2 regions of the Streptomyces sp. NPDC054794 genome follow, and region 1 is predicted to be linked to the other one. Evidence: riboswitches for the same ligand, from Rfam matches in the RefSeq annotation. Region 1 holds a riboswitch; the other holds the start of a gene.
What was found. Region 1 has a riboswitch for S-adenosylmethionine ahead of ACWGKT_RS07175 (aminotransferase class V-fold PLP-dependent enzyme). Riboswitches for the same ligand answer to the same signal wherever they lie in the genome.

Region 1 (7,450 bases):
TCCATCGGTCTGGACAACTAGGACGGCCCCTGGCCGGGGGCCTTCGCGACGAACGCCCCCGGGCCGCAGCGCCGTGTCCAGACGGCCGGCACCGACGAAGCACTCGACGTGCTCGTCCGCACCTACCTCCCAGCGCCCCGGCCGGGGGCCTGCGCGACGACCGCCCGAGGACGCCGCCACGAGCGCCCCCGGGCCGTAATGCCGGGGTCAGGCCGCCGCGACGCGGCGGCCGCCCTCGGTGCGGAGCCGCCACTTCGCGCCGTCAAGGGCCAGTCCCTTCACGGCACCGACGAAGCACTCGACGTGCGTTCCGCACCCACCCCCAGCGCCCCCGCCGGGGACCTGTACGACGACCGCCCGAAGGCGCTGCCGCGAACACCCCGGGCCGCGTAGTGCCGTGGTCAGACCGCCGGAACACAGCGGCCGTCCTGGGTGCGGTACTGCCACTTGGCGCCGTCAAGGGCCAGTTCCCGCACGGCACCGACGAAGCACTCGACGTGCGTTCCGCACCCACCCCCAGCGCCCCCGCCGGGGACCTGTACGACGACCGCCCGAAGGCGCCGCTGCGAGCACCCCGGGCCGCGTAGTGCCGTGGTCAGACCGCCGGGACGCAGCGGCCGTCCTGGGTGCGGTACTGCCACTTGGCGCCGTCGCGGACCAGTTCCCGCACGGCACCGACGAAGCGTTCGACGTGCTCGTCCGGGGTGCCCGCGCCGAAGCTGACGCGGATGGCGTTGAGGGACTTCTCGCCGGGGGCGGCCTCGGGGGCGCCGCACTCGCCCTGGGCCTGCGGGTCGCCGCCGAGGAGGGTGCGCACCAGCGGGTGGGCGCAGAAGAGGCCGTCGCGGACGCCGATGCCGTACTCGGCGGAGAGCGCGGCGGCGAAGTGGGAGCTGTTCCAGCCCTCGACCACGAAGGACAGGACACCGACGCGGGGGGCGTCGTCGCCGAAGAGGGACAGGATCCTGACCTCGGGGACCTCCGCCAGGCCCGCGCGGACGGTGTCGACCAGGTACCGCTCGCGGGCGACCAGGGCCTCGAAGCCCGCCTCCGTGAGCGCCTTGCAGGCGGACGCGACGGCATAGGCGCCGATGACGTTCGGCGAGCCGGCCTCGTGGCGGGCGGCGGTCTCGTGCCACTCCACGTCCACTCCCCCGTCCTCGCGCCGCGTGACCGCGCGGCTCGCGCCGCCGCCCGCGAGGTAGGGCTCGGCCGCGCGCAACCAGTCGGCGCGGCCGGCCAGGACGCCGGTACCGAACGGGGCGTACAGCTTGTGCCCGGAGAAGGCGACCCAGTCGACCTCGAGGTCCTGGACGGAGACCGGGTGGTGCGGGGCCAGCTGGGCGGCGTCCAGGACGATCCGGGCGCCGTGCGCGTGCGCGGCGGCGGCCAGCTCACGGACCGGCCACAGCTCGCCGGTGACGTTCGAGGCGCCGGTGACGCAGACCAGGGCCGGTCCGTGCGGGTCCCGTTCGGCCAGGGCGCGCTCCAGCGTCTCGACGGCCCGCCGCGGGGTGCGCGGGGCGTCCAGGTAGGTGACCCGGGCGTCCTTCCAGGGCAGGAGGGAGGCGTGGTGCTCGGTCTCGAAGACGAAGACCTGGCAGTCGGCGGGCAGCGCGGCGGCGAGCAGGTTGAGCGAGTCGGTGGTGGACCGGGTGAAGATGACCTGGTCGGCCTCGCGGCAGTCGAGGAACTCGGCGACCGTCCTGCGGGCGGTCTCGAAGAGGTCGGTGGAGAGCTGCGAGAGGTAGCCGGCACCGCGGTGGACGCTGCCGTAGTACGGCGCGTAGGCCGCCACGTCGTCCCAGACGCGCTGGAGGGCGGGGGCGCTCGCCGCGTAGTCGAGGGCCGCGTAGGTGACTTCGCCGCCGGTCACGAGCGGGACGGTGACATCCCGGCCCAGAACGGGCAGCGGGGCACAAACGGACTGGGCGGGGACAGCGGTGGAGACAGACATGGGGGTACTCCCGTGAGGCAGGTGTGAACACCACGCGAGCACACGTGCCTCGGGCACGGCTCGACATGGGAAAGGGTGAAAAGGGGTGTGCGGAGGCGGGGCTCTGCGGCCCTATCGCATTCGCTTGCTCACGGAAGGCTCCCTCGACGACCAGGACCCCTGGTACTGCGCTCCTGCGGAGCGGGCGAGGGGTCCGCGCTTGCCGCAGACCTCGTTGCCTGCGACCTGGTCTTCACCCGGGGCACCCCGCCACGGACGGAGGGTTGCCGGACAGTCGGCCGGGGCCGAATGACTGTCACTCATGACCTGGTTCAGTATCCTGCCACACGATCTTCGAAGCGCAAGGCGCAGTCCGGCATCCGGACTGCGCCCCGCGTCACATCGTGCCGGGGGTCAGGCGTTGCTGACCGCCACCCAGCGCTCCAGCGTGCGCTTGGCCGCCCCCGAGTCGATCGACTCCGCCGCCTTGGCCATGCCGGCCCGCAGCTGCTCGGCCAGCGGCTCCCCCGTCGGCTCCAGAGCCACCAGGGCCGCCGCCGAGTTCAGCAGCACCGCGTCCCGTACCGGGCCCTTCTCGCCGTCCAGCAGGCGCCGCGCGACCTCCGCGTTGTAGGACGGGTCGGCGCCGCGCAGGGCGTCCACCGGCACCAGTTCGAGGCCGACGTCGCGCGGGTCGAAGGTCTCCTCGGAGACCTTGCCGTCCCGGACGACCCAGACGTGGGAGGTGGACGTCGTGGTCAGCTCGTCGAGACCGTCGTCGCCGCGGAACACCAGGGAGGAGTTGCCGCGTTCGGCGAGGACGCCCGCGATGATCGGCGCCATGCGCGGGTCGGCGACACCGATCGCCTGGGACTTCACCTTCGCCGGGTTGGTCAGCGGGCCGAGGGCGTTGAAGACGGTCCGGATGCCCAACTGGCCGCGCGCCGCGGCGACATGACGCAGCGCCGGGTGGAACTTGACCGCGAAGCAGAAGGTGATGCCCGCCTCCTCCGCCACCTCGGCCACCCGCTGGGGGGTCAGGTCGAGGTTGACGCCGAGCTTCTCCAGGACGTCCGAGGAACCCGAGGCGGACGAGGCCGCGCGGTTGCCGTGCTTGACGACCTTCGCGCCCGTGCCGGCCACCACGAGCGCCGACATGGTGGAGATGTTCACCGTCTTCGCGCCGTCGCCGCCGGTGCCGACGATGTCGACCGTACGGCCCGACACCTCGATCACCTTGGCGTGCTCGTACATCGCCCGGACCACACCGGTGATCTCCTCGACGGTTTCGCCCTTGGCCCGCAGGGCCACCACGAACCCGGCGATCTGCGCGTCGGTCGCCTCGCCGCGCATGATCCGGTCCATGGCCCAGGCCGTCGCGTCGGCGCTCTGGTCACGGCCGTCGAGCAGGGCGTTCAGTACCTCGGGCCAGGAACGGCCCGCCGCGGTGTCGCCTCCAGCGGGGGTCACAGCGCTCATAAGCCGCTCCTGGGTGAGGTCCCGGATTCCGGAACGCGAGTCTCGACGAGGTCCACCCTATCCAGCCGCAGGACACGGCGAAGGGCCCCGTCCGAACACCGGACGGGGCCCCTGCCGTGGCGTGGCGTGCGCAGCGATCAGTGGTGGCCGTGGCCGCTCGTGATCTCCTTGTACTCCTCGACGGTGGGCTTCGGGATCTGGGAGTCCTCGCCGTAGAGCGCGTCGCTGAGCTTGGCGCGCAGCTTCTGCGTGCCCGCCACCTTGCGCTCGACACCGTTCTCGTCGACCAGCGGGCCGATCTCGGCCGGCTCGTACTGGTGGTGAGCCGTGAGGGTGTGCAGCTGCTCCTGGCTGAGCGGCTCGTGGACCTCGATGAACTCACCGTGCGGCAGGCGCTTGATGATGCCGGTCTCGCGACCGTGCAGCACCTTGTCCCGGTCCCGGCGCTGCAGGCCGAGGCAGATCCGCTTGGTGATGAGGAACGCGAGAACCGGTCCGACGAACACGAAGATCCGGACGAACCAGGTGACCGCGTTGATCGACAGGTGGAAGTGCGTGGCCCACAGGTCGTTGCCGCCGCCGATCAGCAGCGTCAGGTACACCGTCATCCAGGCGACACCGAGGCCGGTGCGCGTGGGGGCGTTGCGCGGGCGGTCCAGGATGTGGTGCTCGCTCTTGTCGCCGGTGATCCAGGACTCGATGAACGGGTAGACCGCGATCGCGACCAGGACCAGCGGGAAGATCACCAGCGGGATGAACACGCCCAGGACGAGCGTGTGACCCCAGAAGTTGACCTCCCAGCCCGGCATGAAGCGAATCAGACCCTCGGAGAAGCCCATGTACCAGTCGGGCTGGGCGCCGGTGGACACCTGGTCCGGACGGTAGGGGCCCATGGCCCAGATCGGGTTGATCTGCGCGACCGCGGCGATGGCCGCGATGACACCGAAGACCAGGAAGAAGAAGCCTCCGGCCTTGGCCATGTAGACCGGCAGCAGCGGCATGCCGACGACGTTCTTCTCGGACTTGCCGGGACCCGCGAACTGCGTGTGCTTGTGGTAGAAGACCAGGATCAGGTGGGCCACCATCAGGCCCAGCATGATGCCCGGCAGCAGCAGGATGTGCACCGAGTAGAACCGGGCCACGAAGTCGTGGCCGGGGAACTGGCCGCCGAAGAGGAAGTACGACAGGTACGTGCCGACGATCGGCACGGACAGGATCGCGCCCTCCATGAAGCGGACACCGGTGCCGGAGAGCAGGTCGTCCGGGAGCGAGTAACCGGTGAAGCCGGTGAACATGCCCAGGACGAACAGCAGGAAGCCGAACAGCCAGTTGATCTCACGCGGCTTGCGGAACGCGCCGGTGAAGAACACGCGCATCATGTGCACGAACATGCCGGCCAGGAAGATCAGCGCGGCCCAGTGGTGGATCTGCCGCATGAGCAGACCACCGCGCACGTCGAAGGAGATGTGCAGCGTCGAGCTGAACGCCTCGGACATCAGCTGTCCCTGCAGCGGGACGTAGCTGCCGTGGTACTCCACCTCGTTCATCGACGGGTGGAAGAACAGCGTCAGGTACACACCCGTGAGGATGATGATGATGAAGCTGTACATGCACACTTCGCCCAACATGAACGACCAGTGGTCGGGGAAGATCTTGCGCATGTTGGACTTGGCCAGGGAGTAGATCCCGAGTCGGCCATCGGCCCAGTCGGCGACGCGCTCGCCGGCCGGTGCCTTCCCGCGCGAGCGGGACTCTTCGTTCGTCGCAGTGCTCATCCGCGCTCCCAGAATGCAGGACCGACGGGCTCTTCGAAGTCGCCGAGCGCCTCGAGGTAGCCCTCGTCGTTCACGCCGATGCGGAGCTGCGGCAGGGCGTGACCGGCGGGACCGAAGATCACTCGGGCACCGTCGGAGAGGTCGAAGGTGGACTGGTGGCAGGGGCACAGCACGTGGTGCGTCTGCTGCTCGTACAGCGAGATCGGGCAACCGACGTGGGTGCAGATCTTCGAGTACGCCACGATGCCCTCGTGCGACCACTCGAGCTCGCGCTTGTCCTTGATGTTGTCCGGCTGCAGCCGGACGATCATCAGGGCCGCCTTGGCGATCTCGGTCTGGAACTCCTCGTCGGTCTCCTCCAGGCCCTCGGGCTTGGCGAAGGTCAGCGAGCCGACGGCGACGTCCTCGGGACGCAGCGGCTCGTTGGTGTTCATGTTGACGAGCAGCTTGCCCTTGGACCACAGGGTGTGGCGGAGCGAGGTCCCGGGCAGCGGGCCGAGGTCGCGCAGCAGCACGACGCCGGCGAGCGGCACCAGCGTGAGCGCACCGAACATCGTGGTGCGGATCAGACCGCGACGGCCGATCGCGGATTCCTTGGCGCCCTGCTTGAAGTCCGCGAGAACCTTCGCGCGGACCTCGGCCGGGGCCTCGATCGGGTGACGCTCGTCGGTGATCTCCACGTCGGACATCAGGGTGCGGGCCCAGTGGACCGCGCCCGCGCCGATGCAGAACAGCGCCGTGCCGAGGGTCAGCCCCAGCGCGAAGTTCAGCGCGCTGATGTGGCCGATCGGGAAGACGAAGATCGACTTGTCGGACGGGATCGCCACGTACGCGGCGATGAAGGCGACGGTGGCCAGCATCGACACCGTGAACAGCAGGGCGACGACGCGCTCGGACCGCTTGGCGGCCCGCTCGTCGATGTCCTGGATCCGGTGCTCGTGCGGCGGGAGGCCCGGGTTGGCGAACGGGTTCTTCTCGTCCGCGACGCCTACCGCGCCGCGCGCGGCTTCCTGCTCAGCGGGCAGGTTCTCTTCTGGAATGTCTTGGCTACTCATGACTTCTTGGCCTTTGCGGTCCGAGCGGCGACCCAGACGGCGACCGCGATCAGGGCGCCGAGACCGAAGATCCAGGCGAACAGACCCTCGGTGACCGGCCCGAGGCCGCCCAGCTCAAGACCGCCCGGGTTCTGCGTCCCGCTGCCGTCGACCGCGTTCAGGTACGCGATGATGTCCTTCTTGTTCTTCTCCGTCATGGTGGTGTCGGGGAAGGACGGCATGTTCTGCGGGCCCGTCTGCATGGCCTCGTAGATGTGCTTCGGGTCGACACCCTCAAGGGTCGGAGCGTACTTGCCGTCGGTCAGCGCGCCACCCTTGCCGGTGAAGTTGTGGCACTGCGCGCAGTTGGTGCGGAACAGTTCGCCACCCGCGGCGATGTCCGCACCCTCCGGGCCGTACTGCTCCTTCGTCGGCACCTCGGGACCGGCACCCAGCGAGGCGATGTACGCCGCGAGCATGTCGATCTGGGGCTGGGTGTAGGTGGGCTTCTTGCGCGGGACCTGGGCGCCCTGGGAGGTGGCGGCGGGCATACGGCCGGTGCCGACCTGGAAGTCGACGGCCGCGGCGCCCACGCCGACCAGGCTCGGCCCGTCGGAGGAGCCCTGGCCACCGGTGCCGTGGCAGCTGGCGCAGCCGACCTCGTAGAGCTTCTTGCCCTGTTCGATGGTCAGGGACTGGGCGGTTTCATCTGCCTGCGCCTTGCTCGCGGGCGCGAACGCGGAGTACAGCCCCCCCGTGGCCGCCAGCGCGAGGAGTAGGACGACGACCGCCGCCAACGGATGGCGTCGTCGTGCGGAGAGCTTTTTCACGGATTACCCCGGTGTCAGGATCTTCTGCGTCGATGCTTCTGGGAAGTGCGTTTCTGGAACGCACGCGGGATCGGGCCCGGCTACTTGATCATGTAGATCGTGGCGAAGAGGCCGATCCAGACGACATCGACGAAGTGCCAGTAGTAGGACACGACGATGGCCGCGGTCGCCTGCTCGTGGGTGAACCTCTTCGCCGCGTAGGTGCGGCCGAGGACGAACAGGAAGGCGATGAGGCCGCCCGTCACGTGCATGCCGTGGAAACCGGTGGTCAGGTAGAACACCGAGCCGTACGGGTCGGAGGAGAGCGAGAGCCCGTCCTTCTTCACCAGCTCGGTGTACTCGTAGATCTGACCGCCGATGAAGATCGCACCCATGATGAAGGTGACGATGAACCAG
Region 2 (7,450 bases), on a different contig from region 1:
GGAGGGAGGCCGGGGTGCGGGGCCGGGCGGTGGTCAGGCTCGGGGCGCTGGCCAGCAGGTGCCGGGTGTAGCCGTCCTGCGGGTCGGCGAGGATGTCATGGGTGGGGCCCGCCTCGACGACCTTGCCTTGCGACATCACGACCAGCCGCTGGGCCCGGTCGGCGGCGACTCCGAGATCGTGGGTGACGAGCAGGACCGCGGTGCCCGACTCCTCGGTGAGGCGCTGGAGATGGTCGAGGATGACCCGCTGCACGGTGACGTCGAGCGCGCTGGTCGGCTCGTCGGCGATGATCAGCTCTGGCTGTGCGGCGATGGCGATGGCGATCAGGGCGCGTTGCCGCATGCCGCCGGACAGTTCGTGCGGGTACTGCCGGGCCCGGACGGCGGCGTCGGGCAGTCCGGCCCGGTCCAGGACGGCGATCGCCTCTGCGGGAGCCGAGCGACGGGTTGCGAGACCGTGGATGCGCAGCACCTCGGCGACCTGGTCGCCGATCCGCTTGACCGGGTTGAGGGAGACGGTCGGATCCTGGGGGACCAGTCCGATCCGTGCTCCGCGTATGGTGCGCAGTTCGGCTTCCGAGAGGGTGGCGAGGTCGTGCCGGCCGAAGCGGACCGTGCCCGCCTCGATCCGGCCGTTCGCCGACAGCAGCCGGGTGATCGCGTGCGCGGTCGTGCTCTTCCCGGAGCCGGACTCGCCGACCACCGCGGTCACCTGTCCCGGCCACACGTCGAGGTCGACGCCCCGGACGGCCTCGACGGTGCCGCCCCGGGTGCGGTACGACACGGACAGGCCGCGTATCTGAAGCAGTGGTGTGCTCACGTCCTCACCGTTCTCACGTTCGTCGGTCATCGCTGCCGGGACCATTCGCCGTCCAGTGCCCGGGCGATGCGGTTGGTGGCCAGTACGGTCGCGGCGATCGCCAGCCCGGGCAGCGCGGTCAGCCACCAGGCGTTGGCGAGGTAGTTGCGACCGTCGGAGATCAACGTCCCCCACTCCGGCGCCGGCGGGGGCGCCCCGTAGCCGAGGAAGCTCAGCGCCGACACGGCCAGGATGGAGGAGCCGAAGTCGAGGGTGGCCAGCACGATCACCGGGCCCGCCGCATTGGGCAGCACATGCCGGCCCAGCACCGAGTACCAGCGCGCTCCGCTGGCGCGTGAGGCCTCGACGAAGACGGCCTGCCGCACCCGCAGCACCTCCGCGCGCGCCACCCGCGCGAACGCGGCCACGCTGGCGATGCCGACCGCGACCGCCACCTTCACCGTGCCGTAGCCCAGCGCGGTGACCAGGGCCAGGGACATGAACAACGCGGGGATGGACAGCAGCACGTCGACGAAGCGCATCAGCACGTCGTCCACCCAGCGGCCCACGAACCCGGCGACCACCCCCAGCAGCCCGCCGACCACGAACGCGACCAGCACGGCGATCAGCGTTGCCTTCAGGGACAGCTGGGCGCCGTGGACGACCCGGGAGAACACATCGCGTCCCAGCTCGTCGGTGCCGAACCAGTGACTGCCGTTCGGGCCGCGGAAGTTCTGCGACGGCACGCCCTTCAACGGGTCCTGCGAGGTGAACAGGTCGGGCCAGAACGAGGCCAGCACCACCAGCACGAGGACGACCACCGACAACAGCAGCCCCGGGCGGCGCACCACGAACCGCAGCAGCCGCCGTACGTCCGCGCGGCGCCCGGGATCAGGCTCCGGCCCCGCCGCGACCGGGCGGGCCAGTCCCAGTGCCGCTTCGGCGGGGTCGTCGACAAGGCTCTGGCTCATGCGAGGGCCGCCTTTCTGTCCGAGGTCACCACGATCCGGGGGTCGAGGAGTGGATAGACCAGGTCGATGACCAGGTTCGTCGTCACGAAGATCAGCGCCCCGAACACCACCACCCCCTGGACCAGCGGGATGTCCTGGGCCGTGACCGCCGCCGCGGTGACGCGGCCGAGGCCGTCGCGGGAGAACACCGTCTCGACGACGACCGAACCGGCGATCAGCTGCCCCACCAGCAGGCCGACGACCGTCAGGGCCGACAGGGACGCGTTGCGCAGCGCGTGCCGCAGATGGACCCGCCACCGGCCGGCGCCCTTGGCCCGGGCGGTCTCCACATACGCCTGGTCCAGTGCGGTGAGCAGGCTCTTGGCGAGCACCTGCGCGATCTGCGCACCGGTCGGCACCGCCAGAGTCAGCGCCGGCAATACCAGCCCCTTGAACCCGTCGTTGCCGAATGCGGGGAACCAGTGCAGCCGGAAGGAGAACGTCTCGACGAGCAGCAGCCCCACCCAGAACGTCGGGACAGACACCCCCAGCGGCGGCAGCGACAGCAGCAGCTGCCGCAGCCAGCGCCGAGAGGTATAGGTGGCCAGCACCGCCAGACCGCCGCCGAGGGCCACCGCGAGCAGCAGGGCCGCCCCGGTCAGCTGGAGGGTCTGCGGCAGCGCGTCGGCCAGCGTCGAGGTGACCGGGCGGCCGGTGGACACCGAGTCGCCGAAGTCCCCGCGCACCGCCCGGCCGAGGTACTCGGCGTACTGCACCAGCACCGGCTTGTCGAAGCCGTATTCGTGCCGCAGGGCGGCGATCTGCTGCGGGTCGACCTGCCCCGAGTCCATTCCGGCACTGACCATCGCCGTGACCGGATCGCCCGGGAGGTAGTCCAGCACCAGGAACGAGACCGTGTAGGCCGCCCACAGCACCCCGGCCGCCTGGCCGAGCCGTTTGATCACATAGCGGCGCATGCGCTAGCCGATCCAGGTGTCGTGCAGCTGGATCCGGCTGGAGGCGTCGAAGTTCAGGTCGTGCACCTTCTTCGACACCCCGAGCTGGGTCTGGAGCTCCACCACCGGCACGTAGTAGGCGTTCTGCACGAGCGACTGCTGTGCCTGGGTGACCAGTTGCTTGCGCTTGGCCGGGTCGACGGTCGCGGCCTGTTCGGAGAGCGCCGTGTCGAGGGAACTCGCAGGCAGGTGGTAGAAGTTGGCCAGCTGGGTGGAGAAGGAGCTGCGCAGGATGTCCGGGTCGGCACGGGTGACGTTCCCCCAGGCCGCGTCGTAGTCGCCGGACTGGAGCGTCGGCGCCAGCTGGGTGACCTGGAGCTGCTTGAGGGACACGTCGACACCGACGGCCTTGAGCTGCTGCTGGATCAGTTCCAACGCGGGCTGGTTGGTGGCCGAGTTGGGTATCCAGTCGATGGTCAGGCTCAGCTTCTTGTTGTCCTTGGTGCGGATGCCGTCGCTGCCGGTCTTCCAGCCGGCCGCGTCCAGCAGCGACTTGGCTTTGGCCGCGTCGGACGTCAGGTCGGAGGCGAGGCTGGTGTAGTCGGGTGTGGTGTGCGCAAGGACGCTGGTCGCCGCCTGGGTGCCGGTGGGGAAGACGGTGTCGGCGAGCTGCTGCCGGTCGACGGCCAACAGAATTGCCTGGCGTACCTTGGCATCCTTCACAGCGGGCCGCGAGTTGTTGAGACCGAGACCGAACACGACGCCGGGATTGGCCCGTCGCTGGAGCGTGACCTGACCGCCCTTGAGCGCCGCCTCGTTGGCCTTGCCCACGCTGCTGATCGCGTCGACCTGGCCGGACTGGAGACTTCCGGCCCGTACGCCCGCCTCCGGGACGACCTTGAACACCAGCTTGTCCAGGTACGCCTCGCCCTTCTTGCTCCACCGCGAGGAACCCCACGCGTATCCCGTGCGCTTGGCCAGGGTGATCGACTGGTTCTGCACGTACTGCTTCAACACGAAGGGCCCGGACCCGATCACCCCGTCGCTGCACTTCTGCTGCGGGGTCTTCTTCACGCTCGCCGACGACTCGATCCCCAGGGAGTGGGTCGAAGTGGCCTGCAGGAACTGGGCGTTGGGCTGGCTGAAGGTCACCTTGACGGTGAGCGGGTCGACCACCGTGGTGCTCTTGACACCGCTCAGATAGCCCTCGGCGAGCGTCCCCAGGGCGCCGAGCTTCGGCACCGCGTCGAAGTTGTCCTTGACCACCTGCGCGGTCAGCTTCGAGCCGTCGCTGAAGGTGACGCCCGACCTCAGATGGAACGTGAACGTCGTGGCGTCGGAGCTGACATCCCAGCTCTTCGCCAGCCACGGCACGATCTTGCCGGTCCTGGGGTCCTGGTCGGTCAGTGAGTCCACGATCTGGCGCACCGAGTAGATGGTGTCGTTGCTGGCGACCTGCTGCGGATCCACGCAGCCGGCGTCCGAACCCACCGCGAAGGTCAGGGTGCCGCCGGACTTGGGCTGCCCGGCGCCGCTGCCGGAATCGCCGCCGCCGGAGCCGCAGGCGGTCAGCAGAACACTGGTGGTCACAAGGGCGGTCAGTGCCGCCCACCGGGAGGTTCCGACATCGGAAAGTGCAGTCACGGAGGGCTTCTCCTACTCGTGTCACCAGGCACGGGTGTGGTGCAGGGCACGGCCGTGCGTGGGCGTGCGGCCCCGGCCGGCGCGACGCCGGTGCCGGGGGAGGGCTGTGCAAACGGGGATCAGAAGGAAAAAGGGGGGATCAAAGACAGACGGAGATCAGGCGCAGGCGGGTGCGGCGACGACAGATGCCGTACCGCGACCAGCGGCGGGAAGGCCCGTCAGACCTGACAGAGACAGCTGGTCGAGCGCTTGAGGTCGATGTGGCGCCGACGCGAGAGCCGGGAGAACACGGTGGCGCCAGCGAAGCGGGCGCTGAGGTCACCACCGTGCCGCATATCGGTCCTCCACCAATCCGGCCCTGGTCACGGGGCCACGCGCTTGCGGAGATCCTCGGTGATCCCGCCGGGCTTTCACCTGGAGCACCCCACCGCGCGGGAGGGTTGCCGGTCAGCGAGCCAGGGCTTGACGCTGACACTCAATGCCGTTCGTGACCGTACGGAGCGGTCTTGTCGTACGTCAATGGCGCAAAAGGACGCCCTGTAAGGGGAGTCGGGGCGAGAGCGCGTCCAGCTCAGGAGCCGCCGCGCTCGCGGGGGATCTTCTGGCCGGCCTCGATCGCCACCGGCAGCCGGTTCTCGGCCGGGGGCAGCGGGCAGGTGGCCAGGTCCGTGTAGGCGCACGGCAGGTTCGCGGCCCGGTTGAAGTCCAGGACGACCGTACCGTCGGCGGCGGGCGGATCGAGGGCCAGGGCCCGGTTGGCGGCGTAGGTGGTGACCCCGGAGGTCGCGTCGGTGAACAGCACCATCAGCCGTCCCGCACCGTGGCCGGGGAACGCGGTCAGTGACAGCGGGCGCCCGTCGAACTCGAACTCGACCCTGCCCGGAGCGTCGTAGACATGGCAGGTCGACTGGCCGCACATAGCCCGTGAGTTGGCCCCTCGCCGCTTCCCGGCTTCACCATCGTCACAGCAGCTCGGACAGAGCTGTCGGCGCACTCCCTCTGAGGGTGCCCTCGTAGCGTGGAGCCTGCCAAGGTCATGGGGTCCAAGCAGCAGGAGTACGAGACCGAGCCCCTGAGGGTGCTGTGCGCATCGTGATCGAGACGGGCAAGCCGATCCCGGAGGCGGCCGAGGACCTGGGTGTGCACCCGGGGACGCTGCACACCTGGTCCCACGCTGGAGGAGGCACGGTTCAGCCTCCTCCGACCGGCCCGCGCCCGCCGCCTCGGGTCCGGGCTGTGAAGCGCGTCGTCGTCAGCGAGTGCCCGCCTCAGTGCGCGTAAGGCGCGACACCTGGACAACATCGGGAAGCGAAGCGCTTGGGCCTCGCTTCGGTGGACAAGTGCCCGCGTGGGTCATCCCGTGGACGCTCGTCGCCGGCCAGTCGGCAGATCCTCTGCAACCCAAGCCCACCTCGGCATCAAGCTGACCTGCTGCGCCCCGGTCCCGCGGCCGGGTGTCACATGAGCGATGCAGTGCGGCGGTCGGCCGAGACGCCGTGCTCGGCGGCATCGAAGACCTGGTCCAGCCGCTCGCAGTGAGCGGCGTTGATCTCGGCCAGGCCGTCCCTGGCGAGCCTGCGTTGAGCCGTAGCCACGGCGACCGAAAGCGGCGATCAATAGCGCCGTCGGCCGGTATCCGTAGCCTTGCCCGCCGCCAGGTGACCGAACACCGGGAAGGACAGGGCGGTGAAACAGGGCCGAACGATCCGAAAGAGCCGCAGGCGCGACGCCGGCATAGTCGGCAACGGGAACAGAGGCGGCCCTTGACGAGGTGGACTCAGGACCCGTCGATGCTTCCGTGTCCCCAGAGCAGGCAAGATCCGTTCAGCAAGCTCACACAGAGGCAGCGAACCTTCGATTATCGATCAAGAAAACGATCACTCGGTGTCGGTGGCGAAATGGTCGGTGCCCAGCACGGTGAGCAGGGCGAGTTTCTCGTGGCTTTCCGTACCCGGCGTGGCGGTGAATATGAGCAGCGACTGGCCATGGTCCGGCTCGAGCAGGAGTTGGCAGTAGAGGTCCAGATGTCCGACCTGGGGATGGACGAAGCGTTTGGTTTCGCTCCACCGCAGGCCCACTTCGTGGCGCTCCCACAAACGGGCGAACTCGTCGCTGGTGCGGAGCAGGATGTCCGCCATGTCCGCCGCGGGGGAGCCGGGCCCGTCCCGGGTGACGGCCGCACGCAGCAGCGCGACGTTGATCCGGCTGTTGTCGTCGTACTCCTCGGGGTGGTACCGCTCACGGGCGGCCGGGTCTGTGAACCACCGGTACGTCGCGCTGCGGGCGTTGCCGGTGTACTGGGTCTGGTCGCCGAGCAGTGCCACCGCGGACGGCGTCTGCAGCAGCGTCTCGCCCAGCGGGCCCATGACCTGTGCGGTGGTGCCGGCCAAGCCGTCCATGACCCGCATCAGCCCCGGGCTCACGTGCTGATGCCGCAGGTCATGGCGGGTGGTGCGGTAGCCGGCGAGGAGGAACAGGTGATCGCGTTCGTCCGGGGTCAGCCGCAGGCCGCGGGCGATGGCTGCGATCATCTGCTCCGACGGTTGCGGCCCGTCGCCGCGTTCCAGCCGGGCGAAGTAGTCGGCGGACATGGTGCACAGTTCCGCCACCTCCTCGCGGCGCAGGCCCGGAGCGCGCCGGCGTTGCCCGCGGCGCAGCCCGACGTCCTCCGGTTGCAGCGCCGCACGCCGGGTACGCAGGAAGGCGCCCAGGGACGAGCGGTCGAACGTGTGGTCCATGGTCCCCATCGTTGGCCATCCGGCACGGCTTAGCCATGACCCGCCAGTCAGTGGTTGCACATGTCCTTCCAGCGCCCGTGGTGCGGCAAGTTCACTGGCGGTGCGATCACCGGTCGCACCGAACCGCGAACCACAACCCGCGAACCACGGAGCCAGGACCCATGACCAGTTGGACAGCGAACGACCTCCCGAACCAGACCGGCCGGACGGTGGTGATCACCGGTGGCGGCCGTGGCCTCGGCCTGATCACGGCACGCGAGCTCGCTCGTGCCGGTGCCCGCGTCGTGCTGGGGGTACGCGACACGGGCAAGGCCCGCCACGCCGTCGCCGACCTGCCCGGCACCTTCGACGTCCGACCGCTCG

Region 2: linked by a shared signal. The riboswitch ahead of ACWGKT_RS19530 (putative leader peptide) and the one ahead of ACWGKT_RS07175 (aminotransferase class V-fold PLP-dependent enzyme) in region 1 are both predicted to bind S-adenosylmethionine.

The regions. Positions count from the first base shown of each region.
Region 1 is NZ_JBSHAQ010000005.1:170,131-177,580, forward strand. It holds gene ACWGKT_RS07170 (Lrp/AsnC family transcriptional regulator) at 1-21, shown strand, start outside; gene ACWGKT_RS07175 (aminotransferase class V-fold PLP-dependent enzyme) at 596-1,957, opposite strand; SAM riboswitch class IV at 2,148-2,264, opposite strand; gene trpD (anthranilate phosphoribosyltransferase) at 2,351-3,415, opposite strand; gene qcrB (cytochrome bc1 complex cytochrome b subunit) at 3,553-5,190, opposite strand; gene qcrA (cytochrome bc1 complex Rieske iron-sulfur subunit) at 5,187-6,245, opposite strand; gene qcrC (cytochrome bc1 complex diheme cytochrome c subunit) at 6,242-7,054, opposite strand; gene ctaE (aa3-type cytochrome oxidase subunit III) at 7,135-7,450, opposite strand, start outside.
Region 2 is NZ_JBSHAQ010000017.1:29,212-36,661, forward strand. It holds gene ACWGKT_RS19510 (dipeptide ABC transporter ATP-binding protein) at 1-850, opposite strand, end outside; gene ACWGKT_RS19515 (ABC transporter permease) at 847-1,770, opposite strand; gene ACWGKT_RS19520 (ABC transporter permease) at 1,767-2,726, opposite strand; gene ACWGKT_RS19525 (ABC transporter substrate-binding protein) at 2,730-4,349, opposite strand; gene ACWGKT_RS19530 (putative leader peptide) at 4,568-4,684, opposite strand; SAM riboswitch class IV at 4,719-4,832, opposite strand; partial or broken gene ACWGKT_RS19535 (DUF1684 domain-containing protein) at 4,921-5,247, opposite strand; gene ACWGKT_RS19540 (hypothetical protein) at 5,807-5,944, opposite strand; gene ACWGKT_RS19545 (helix-turn-helix transcriptional regulator) at 6,227-7,087, opposite strand; gene ACWGKT_RS19550 (SDR family NAD(P)-dependent oxidoreductase) at 7,249-7,450, shown strand, end outside.